3 regions of the Streptomyces sp. NPDC049627 genome follow, and region 2 is predicted to be linked to each of the others. Evidence: predicted binding sites of a transcription regulator. Region 2 holds the regulator's gene; each other region holds the start of a gene.

Region 1 (3,274 bases), on a different contig from region 2:
CGTCCGGCTGGGGGTGCCGCTCCTTCGTACCCCCATCACCGAAGGAGCGGCCTTCACGGAGGACCGTGCTTCAACGTGTCACCACCGGTCGGTCTTGCCCAGGGCACATTCCGGTCAACGGAAAATGGGCTGCACCTGCCCCGCGCGGCACACAAACCGTTCGTATCGGGCGCCGCAGACCTGCGCGCCCTTCTCGAACACCCCAAGGAGCCGCTGCTTTGCAGGCAGCCGTAACCGTCACGCCCGCCCGTATCCCCGACCTGCTGCTCGGCCTCGCCACCGTGCGGCCGGTCTTCATCTGGGGCGCTCCCGGCATCGGAAAGTCCTCCCTCGTCAGGGAGTTCGCCGAGTCGCTCGGCCTTACGTGCGTGAGCCTGCTCGGCAAGGCGCTCGGCGCGATCGCCTCCTACGCCGAGGCCCGGGACGTACCGGCGGCGCGGGTGGTGTTCTGCGACGCGGCACCGCACGACGCGGGGTATGTGCCGGTGACGGAGATCGCCGGGCGGGTGCACGGGCGGGGCGGTACGGTCCTGCAGCCCGGGATCGACCTGCTGCAGCGCGCGGACGACTTTCCGCCGGTTGCGCCGGTCCTGGTCATCACGGACGGCTGGTGCGATGCGCTGCGGGTGCGGTGCGAGCACGCGTACCTGATTCCACGAGGTGGCCGTCTGCCGTTCACCCCGCGTGGGCCGTTCTTCCGGGTGTAATGAGGGCGAGTGTGATCGGATGGGGGACACGGAACCCGACTCGGGACCTCACCGTAAGCAGGCGAAGGGATTCATCGTGGCAACCACGCGCTCCGCACACACCGTGTGGGAAGGAAACCTGTTCCAGGGCAATGGCGTCGTCTCCTTCGACTCCTCCGGCAGCATCGCCCAGCAGCCGGTGACGTGGGCGTCGCGCGCCGAGGAGGCGAACGGCAAGACCAGCCCGGAGGAGCTGATCGCCGCCGCCCACTCCAGCTGCTACTCCATGGCCTTCTCCAACATCCTCGACAAGGCCGGCACCCCGCCGACCAGGCTGACCACGTCCGCCGACGTGACCTTCCAGCCCGGTGAGGGGATCACCGGCATCCACATCACCGTCGAGGGCACGGTTCCGGGCCTGTCCGAGGAGGACTTCCTCGCCAGGGCCGAGGAGGCCAAGGTGGGCTGCCCGGTCAGCCAGGCGCTGAAGGCGGTCCCGATCACGCTGTCGGCCAAGCTCACGTAGACGCTCCGCTGGGGGAGCCGCGAGAGAAAGTGCCCCGGGTGCCGCCTTTCGGGTGCGGCGCCGTCGTGGCTTGGCGCGCAGTTCCCCGCGCCCCTGGGGGTGCGGCCCTTCGGGCCGCCCCCCACCCCCCCTGAGCGGGTGCTCAGCTCCCGTTTGGTATCCGTCCCCCCGGTCACTCGCCCCATTGACAAGAACCCACTCAAGTTTTGTGCTGGAGTTCGAAGGGGTGCCCTGGCGGAAGGGGACAACGATGGCACGCGCGGTCGGGATCGATCTCGGGACCACGAACTCGGTGGTGGCCGTCCTGGAGGGCGGCGAACCCACGGTCGTCGCCAACGCGGAAGGGGCCAGGACCACACCGTCGGTCGTGGCCTTCGCCAAGAACGGCGAGGTCCTCGTGGGTGAGGTGGCCAAGCGGCAGGCGGTGACGAACGTCGAGCGCACGGCCCGCTCGGTGAAGCGGCACATGGGCGACGCCAACTGGCGCTTCCCCGATCAGGGCGACATCGACGGCACCCGCTACCGGGCCCAGGAACTGTCGGCCCGGGTACTGCAGAAGCTGAAGCGGGACGCCGAGTCCTACCTGGGCGAGGACGTCACCGACGCGGTGATCACCGTCCCCGCGTACTTCGACGACTCCCAGCGGCAGGCCACCAAAGAGGCCGGGGAGATCGCGGGCTTGAAGGTCCTCAGGATCATCAACGAGCCCACGGCCGCCGCCCTCGCCTACGGCCTCGACCGGGGCGAGGAGCAGACCGTCCTCGTCTTCGACCTCGGCGGCGGCACCTTCGACGTCTCGCTGCTGGAGATCGGCGACGGCGTCATCGAGGTCAAGGCCACCAACGGCGACACCCACCTGGGCGGCGACGACTGGGACCAGCGGATCGTCGAGCACCTCGTCAAGAAGTTCAAGGGGCAGAACGGCATCGACCTCGCGAGCGACAAGATGGCGGTGCAGCGGCTGCGCGAGGGCGCCGAGAAGGCCAAGATCGAGCTGTCCTCCTCCTCCGAGACGACGATCAACCTGCCCTACATCACCGCGTCCGCCGAGGGCCCCCTCCACCTCGACGAGAAGATGACCCGCGCCCAGTTCCAGGAGCTCACCGCCGACCTCCTCGACCGCTGCAAGACCCCCTTCCACCAGGCGGTCAAGGACGCCGGCATCAAACTCTCCGCGGTCGACCACGTCATCCTCGTGGGCGGTTCCACCCGCATGCCCGCCGTCACCGACCTGGTGAAGGAACTCACCGGCAAGGACCCGCACAAGGGCGTCAACCCCGACGAGGTCGTGGCCGTCGGCGCGGCCCTCCAGGCGGGCGTCATCCGCGGCGACGTCAAGGACGTCCTTCTGCTCGACGTCACCCCGCTGTCCCTCGGCATCGAGACCAAGGGCGGCATCATGACCAAGCTCATCGAACGCAACACGACCATTCCCACCCGGCGTTCGGAGATCTTCACCACCGCCACCGACAACCAGCCCTCCGTCGGCATCCAGGTCTACCAGGGCGAACGTGAGATCGCGGCGTACAACAAGAAGCTCGGCGTCTTCGACCTCACCGGTCTGCCGCCCGCGCCGCGCGGGGTGCCGCAGATCGAGGTCGCGTTCGACATCGACGCCAACGGGATCATGCACGTCTCCGCCAAGGACCTGGCCACCGGCCGGGAACAGAAGATGACGGTCACCGGCGGCTCGGCCCTCCCGAAGGACGACATCGACCGCATGATGCGGGAGGCGGAGCAGTACGCCGACGAGGACCGCAAGCGGCGCGAGGCCGCCGAGACCCGCAACCAGGCCGAACAGCTCGTCTACCAGACCGAGAAGTTCATCCGCGACAACGAGGACAAGGTCCCGGCGGACACCAAGTCGGAGGTCGAGTCGGCGATCACCGAGCTGAAGCAGCAACTGGAGCAGAACGCGGAGACGAGCACTCTGCGCACCGGCATCGAGAAACTCGCCACCGTCAGCCAGAAGATGGGCCAGGCGATGTACGCCCAGACCCAGCAGACCCCCACGGACAGCGCCACCGGCACGGGCACCGAGCAGACCGCACCGCAGGACGAC
Region 2 (3,274 bases):
GTCCTTGGAGACCGTGGCCGCCAAGATGGGCCTGCAGCAGTTCGGCAAGGAGGGCGAGCCCTTCGACCCGACGATCCACGAGGCCCTGATGCACTCTTACGCGCCGGACGTCACCGAGACGACCTGCGTCGCGATCCTCCAGCCGGGGTATCGCATCGGCGAGCGCACCATCCGCCCCGCGCGGGTGGCCGTCGCCGAGCCCCAGCCGGGCGCGCAGACCGTCAAGGCCGAAGGGGCCGACGAGAAGGCCGCGGCAGCCGACGACAAGGAGAGCGGTGGCCCGGACGAGGGCTGAGCTTGACCCAACGAGGAACCACGGAAAGGGGGTACGTCGAGGATGAGCACCAAGGACTTCATCGAGAAGGACTACTACAAGGTCCTCGGCGTCCCCAAGGACGCCACCGAGGCCGAGATCAAGAAGGCGTACCGCAAGCTCGCCCGCGAGTACCACCCGGACGCCAACAAGGGCAACGCCAAGGCGGAGGAGCGGTTCAAGGAGATCTCCGAGGCGAACGACGTCCTCGGTGACCCCAAGAAGCGCAAGGAGTACGACGAGGCGCGCGCCCTCTTCGGCAACGGCGGCTTCCGTCCGGGGCCGGGCGGCGCGGGCGGCTCCTTCAACTTCGACCTGGGCGACCTCTTCGGAGGCGGCGCCCAGGGCCAAGGGGGAGCCGGCGGCTTCGGCGGCGGACTGGGTGACGTCTTCGGGGGCCTGTTCAACCGCGGCGGCACGGGCACCACGCGTACCCAGCCCCGGCGCGGCCAGGACATCGACACCGAGGTCACCCTCAGCTTCACCGAGGCGATCGAGGGCGCGACGGTCCCGTTGCGCATGTCCTCCCAGTCACCGTGCAAGGCCTGCGCGGGCACCGGCGACAAGAACGGCACGCCCAGGGTGTGCCCGACCTGTGTCGGCACCGGGCAGGTGGCCCGGGGCTCCGGTGGCGGGTTCTCCCTCACCGACCCCTGCCCGGACTGCAAGGGGCGCGGCCTGATCGCCGAGCACCCCTGCCTGGAGTGCAAGGGCAGCGGCCGGGCCAAGTCGTCCCGCACCATGCAGGTCCGCATCCCGGCCGGGGTGTCCGACGGGCAGCGCATCCGCCTGCGCGGCAAGGGCGCGCCCGGCGAGCGCGGCGGCCCGGCCGGCGACCTGTACGTCACCGTGCACGTCGACGCCCACCCCGTGTTCGGCCGCAAGGACGACAACCTCACGGTGACCGTCCCCGTGACCTTCACGGAGGCGGCCCTCGGCGGCGAGGTCAGGGTGCCCACCCTGGGCGGACCGCCGGTCACCCTGAAACTGCCGCCCGGCACGCCCAACGGCCGCACCATGCGGGCGCGGGGCAAGGGCGCGGTCCGCAAGGACGGCACCCGCGGAGACCTGCTGGTCACCGTGGAGGTGAGTGTCCCGAAGGACCTTTCGGGGAAGGCTCGTGACGCGCTGGAGGCGTATCGCGAGGCGACCGCGGGCGAGGACCCGCGGGCGGAGCTGTTCCAGGCCGCGAAGGGAGCTTGATCGAGATGGACGGCCGTCGACGCAATCCGTATGAACTGACCGAGGAGACCCCGGTCTACGTCATCTCGGTGGCGGCCCAGCTCTCCGGCCTGCACCCGCAGACGCTGCGCCAGTACGACCGCCTGGGCCTGGTGTCTCCGGACCGCACCGCGGGCCGGGGCCGCCGTTACTCGGCCCGCGACATCGAACTGCTGCGTACTGTCCAGCAGTTGTCGCAGGACGAGGGCATCAACCTGGCCGGCATCAAGCGCATCATCGAACTGGAGAACCAGGTGGCCGCGCTGCAGTCCCGCGTCGCGGAACTGCAGTCGGCCCTGGACGGCGCCGCGGCGGCGATGCAGCAGCGCGAGGCGGCGGTGCACGCGTCGTACCGCCGGGATCTGGTGCCGTATCAGGAGGTGCAGCAGACCAGCGCGCTGGTGGTGTGGCGGCCGAAGAAGGCCAAGGACTAGGCGGGCGCGTAGGTGTGCGAAGGGCCCGGAGGTGCGATCTCCGGGCCCTTCGCATGTCAGCGGCCGACGAAGAACTCCAGCGACGAGCTCTGCGTGCCCTGACGCCCATAGGCGTCCACGGCGTACACGGTGACCGCGCACGGGCCGTTCCACGGCGGGGTCCACTCGATGGCGCCCGTCGTGCTCAGGTGGACACCGCTGTCGCCGCAGGCCCCCGAGATCTCCCAGGAGTAGCCCTTCAGCAGACGGCTCTCGTCACCCGCGCCGGGGGCGGCCGTCACCTCGACCGGGGACCGGGCGGGAATGCCCGTCGAGACCAGCGTCAGCTTCGGCGCGGCCGGCCCGAACGCGGTGGCGGGCGTGAGCCGGTCCACGACGAACTCGGCGGAGGGCGCCGACTCGGTACCCGTGCCGTCCATGGTGACGACGTAGTAGTAGGCCCTGCCCGCCGGGGCGAGCCGGTCCTCCCACCCGTTGTCGCCCACGCTGCCGATGTGGGTCCAGGCGCCCGTGGCGGTGGTACGCCGGTACACGCGGTACCCGCCGACCTCGTCGGGCGACGCCGTCCACGACAGACGCGTCATCTCGTCGGAGGTCTCGCCCGCCAGTCCGGTCGGCGCCGCCGCGCCCGACGCCGCGGGCCGGCTCGCGGTCACCGCGCCGGACACCGGGGAGATGTTCTGCGCGGTGTCGACGGCGTGCACGGTGTAGGTGTAGGGCACGTTCACGTCGTCCTCGGGCACGACGTGCTGGTACGACGTCCCGGTCACGAGTTCGGGCCCGTCGGGGTCCGGGTCGCCGCCCCGCGAGGCCCACACCTCGTAGTGCTCGACGTCCTTCGACGCGGAGGCCTCCCAGGTCAGCGCGACACCGCCCGTGGTGCCGACCGCCGTGAGGCCGGTGGGCGCGTCGGGGGCGGTGCGGTCGACGGTGGTGACGAGCATGTCGGCGGTGCCGGCCGACTCGTTGCCTGCCTTGTCGACGGCGCGGATCTCGTAGTAGTAGGCATCGCCGGTCGGCCCGAGGGTGGCGTCCTTGTACGAGGTGGAGGTGGTCGTCGTGAGCGGCGTACTGCTGTACGGCGTTCCCTTGAGCCGCCGGTAGACGCGGTACCCGGCGAGGTCCATCTCCTTGTTCTTCGCCCAGGCCAGCTGGATGTTGGTGGACTCCGGGTCGTACGTGGCGGAGGCGCCGGTCGGGGCGAGGGGCTTGACGGTGTCGACGGTGGCCGCCGTGCGGGGGGCGTAGGTGAACTTGACCTTGGCGGAGCCGGTCCAGTTGACGTAGTCGACGCGGAGGGTGTGGC
Region 3 (3,274 bases), on a different contig from region 2:
TCCACCTCCAGGTAGTGGTCCCGGAAGGTGTGGTTCTGAGCCGGGTCCAGCACCTCGAGCAGCGCCGCCGCCGGGTCGCCGCGGAAGTCGGAGCCCACCTTGTCGATCTCGTCGAGGAGCACGACCGGGTTCATCGACCCGGCCTCCTTGATGGCCCGCACGATCCGGCCGGGCAGCGCGCCGACGTACGTACGGCGGTGGCCGCGGATCTCCGCCTCGTCCCGGACGCCGCCGAGGGCGACCCGGACGAACTTCCGGCCCATCGCGTGCGCGACGGACTCGCCGAGCGAGGTCTTGCCGACGCCGGGCGGGCCGACGAGGGCCAGCACGGCGCCGCCGCGCCGCCCGCCGACCACACCGAGCCCCCGGTCGTTACGGCGCTTGCGCACCGCCAGGTACTCGGTGATGCGCTCCTTCACGTCCTCCAGACCGGCGTGCTCGGCGTCCAGCACGCCCTTGGCGCCCTGGATGTCGTAGGCGTCCTCGGTCCGCTCGTTCCACGGCAGTTCGAGGACGGTGTCGAGCCAGGTGCGGATCCACGAGCCCTCGGGCGACTGGTCGCTCGACCGCTCCAGCTTGTCGACCTCCTTCAGGGCCGCTTCGCGGACCTTCTCCGGCAGGTCCGCGGCCTCGACGCGGGCGCGGTAGTCGTCGGACTCCTCACCCTCCTTCTCGCCGTTCAGCTCGCGCAGTTCCTTGCGGACGGCCTCCAGCTGACGGCGCAGCAGGAACTCGCGCTGCTGCTTGTCGACGCCCTCCTGGACGTCCTTGGCGATGGTCTCGGCCACGTCCTGCTCGGCGAGGTGGTCGCGCAGCTGCTGGGTGGCGAGCTTCAGACGGGCCACCGGGTCGGCGGTCTCCAGCAGCTCCACCTTCTGCTCCGTGGTCAGGAAGGGCGAGTAACCGGAGTTGTCGGCGAGGGCGGACACGTCGTCGATGGCCTGGACGCGGTCCACGACCTGCCAGGCGCCGCGCTTGCGCAGCCAGGCGGTGGCGAGGGCCTTGTATTCCTTGACCAGTTCGGTGACGTGGCCGGGCAGCGGCTCGGGGACCTTCTCGTCCAGCCGCGCGCCCTCGACCCACAGCGCCGCACCCGGCCCGGTCGTCCCGGCGCCGATCTTCACCCGGCCGCGACCGCGGATCAGGGCGCCCGGGTCGCCGTCGGCCAGCCGGCCGACCTGCTCGACGGTGCCGAGCACACCCGTGCTCGCGTACGTGCCGTCGATGCGTGGCACCAGGAGGACCCTCGGCTTGCCGGGCTCCGAGCGGGCGGCGGCCTGCGCGGCCTCCACCGCGGCACGTACATCGGCGTCGCTCAGATCCAGCGGGACCACCATTCCGGGCAGCACGACCTCGTCGTCGAGCGGCAGCACAGGCAGGGTGAGCGGTGTGGACGTCGAACCCATGATCTCCCCTTCGGCAGTCAAGTTGAGTTATGCCGACTCAATGCACGGGAGACCTTGAATGTTCCCCGACCACCGTTCGCTGTGAGCGATCACCTTCTCAACGCCCTGTGACCTGGGGGTTCACGGTCGGCGGCGGGCGGCCCGGACAGAAGCGAGACCTCCCGTACAACGGCTGGCGGAACGAGGACCTTCCCGCACCGCCTCTGCATGGCAGACCCACAGCCCTTCGCGGCCCATGACGACCCCATGCGTGGACGTCCCCCGCGGGCTCCGGGGGCCTCATCAGCAGCCCGCGCTCCCTCGTCGCGGCACCGTCGAACCTTCTCCCCATCACACGGCAGCGCGACCTCCTCGCGGCGCACGGAGAAGCGGTGGAGGGGAAGGACTGGTCGCACGACGACCCGTTCGACCTCCTGGCGTCTGCGCGCGGCGAGCGAGGTCGTCTCCGCAGCGTGGACGGTGTTCCGCGGCACCGAGTTCGCGAGCCCGCGGGGCGGTTCCAGGCCGGGCGAGTGGCGGGGCCGCGGGCTCAGCCGGGCCCTGGTGGCCATCCGCGCCGCGCCCCCGCTACCCGCGGCATCACCTATCTCCATATCGAATGCTCCGACGACAGCGCGCCCGTCCTGCGGCGGCCGGGCCCTTCAGGGGGGCCACGACCACGCCGTAGGTCTGGTCACCCGAGGCCGGCTGCCCCCGAGGCGACCCACCGCCGCACCACCGGCCACATCCCGACCCCGATGACCAGAGCGATCAGGTGCCCCCAATCGGTCAGCGGGTCGGCAAGGGTGAGCAGGTCCTGGAGCAGCAGCCCGCCGAAGAGCACCAGCACCGGCCACCGCAGCCACGGCCGCAGCAGCCCGGCCAGCGCGCCGATGCTCGTCGCGACGCCGAAGCTGATGCCGTAGTCGAGGCGGTGCAGCGAGCTGTCGGGGAGGTGGCCGACCAGCACCGCGAGCCCCACGGGGCCCTCGGTCGCGAGGGTGGCCAGGACGTGCCCGCACAGGAAGACGACGGCCGTGCGGGCGCCGCCGATCCGCCGCTCCAGCGCGGTGAGCACGAGCAGGAAGCAGAGCGTGTACGGCGCCACGATCCCGCCCGCGACCCACAGCGCGCTGGCGAGCAGCACCAGCACGGGCGTGCGCAGGAGGTGCGCCACGTCGGTGCTGGAACCCTGGTGCAGGGCGTGGAGGAGGGCGGGGTCGGCGTAGGTGGCGAACAGCGAGGTGACGGTCAGTGCGGCGGCGTAGGCGAAGGTGAACGGTGTGCCGGTGGGGGTGGGCAGCAGGCGCCAGGGGCGGAAGCGGAGGACGACACGGGGTCCGGGCGCGAGGGCGGACCCGATGACCGGCGCAGGGGCCGACGGCGCTGAGGCCTGCGGCGCGGCGACGGTCTGTGGTGCGCGCTGTCTCGGCAGTCCGTCCAGCAGTCCGGCCACATCGGGCAGGCCCGCGTCACCGAAAGGGGTGGTCGCGCCGGAAGAGGCGGCCCCTGAAGAGTCGGGCCCTGGGGTCGGGCCCGCCCCACCCGCAGCCACAGTCCGTTCCACGGCGAGGCACTCCTTCCGTTTCCCCCACCCTTGACCCGCCGCCCTCCCCTGTCTGTGACCGGCGCCACGCGAAAACCGATTCTCAGCAACCTCTCAAGAAGTTCACCCCCAGGGGTAATTCCCTCGGCCGCCCCGCCCGGAGCTGCCAGGATGACCGGATGCCCACCTCGTACGACATCCCCGAAGTGCTGGACCGTCGCGAAGGCCCCTACGGCGAGGTCGTGTTGCGGCGGCACGGCGGGTTACTCCAGATCATCGCGAACGGCTGCTTCCTGATGGACACCTCCGACGGGCGTTCGGAGCGGCTGCTCGTCGACGCGGC

Evidence for each region. Region 2 encodes HspR, which represses chaperone genes until heat shock. Its sites were predicted from a motif close to TTGAGNNNNNNNNNCTCAA; they were not measured.
Region 1: a site for HspR is predicted at 1,397-1,415, ahead of dnaK (molecular chaperone DnaK). Genes of this name have one in related genera too.
Region 3: a site for HspR is predicted at 1,429-1,447, ahead of lon (endopeptidase La). Genes of this name have one in related genera too.

What each region holds. Positions count from the first base shown of each region.
Region 1 is NZ_JBITLW010000009.1:141,739-145,012, reverse strand. It holds partial or broken gene ACIBU0_RS24930 (hypothetical protein) at 372-707, shown strand; gene ACIBU0_RS24925 (OsmC family protein) at 784-1,212, shown strand; gene dnaK (molecular chaperone DnaK) at 1,463-3,274, shown strand, end outside.
Region 2 is NZ_JBITLW010000002.1:616,082-619,355, forward strand. It holds gene grpE (nucleotide exchange factor GrpE) at 1-295, shown strand, start outside; gene dnaJ (molecular chaperone DnaJ) at 338-1,516, shown strand; gene ACIBU0_RS07840 (heat shock protein transcriptional repressor HspR) at 1,522-1,968, shown strand; gene ACIBU0_RS07845 (fibronectin type III domain-containing protein) at 2,025-3,274, opposite strand, start outside.
Region 3 is NZ_JBITLW010000003.1:449,576-452,849, reverse strand. It holds gene lon (endopeptidase La) at 1-1,406, opposite strand, end outside; gene ACIBU0_RS11160 (rhomboid-like protein) at 2,080-2,952, opposite strand; gene ACIBU0_RS11155 (spermidine synthase) at 3,111-3,274, shown strand, end outside.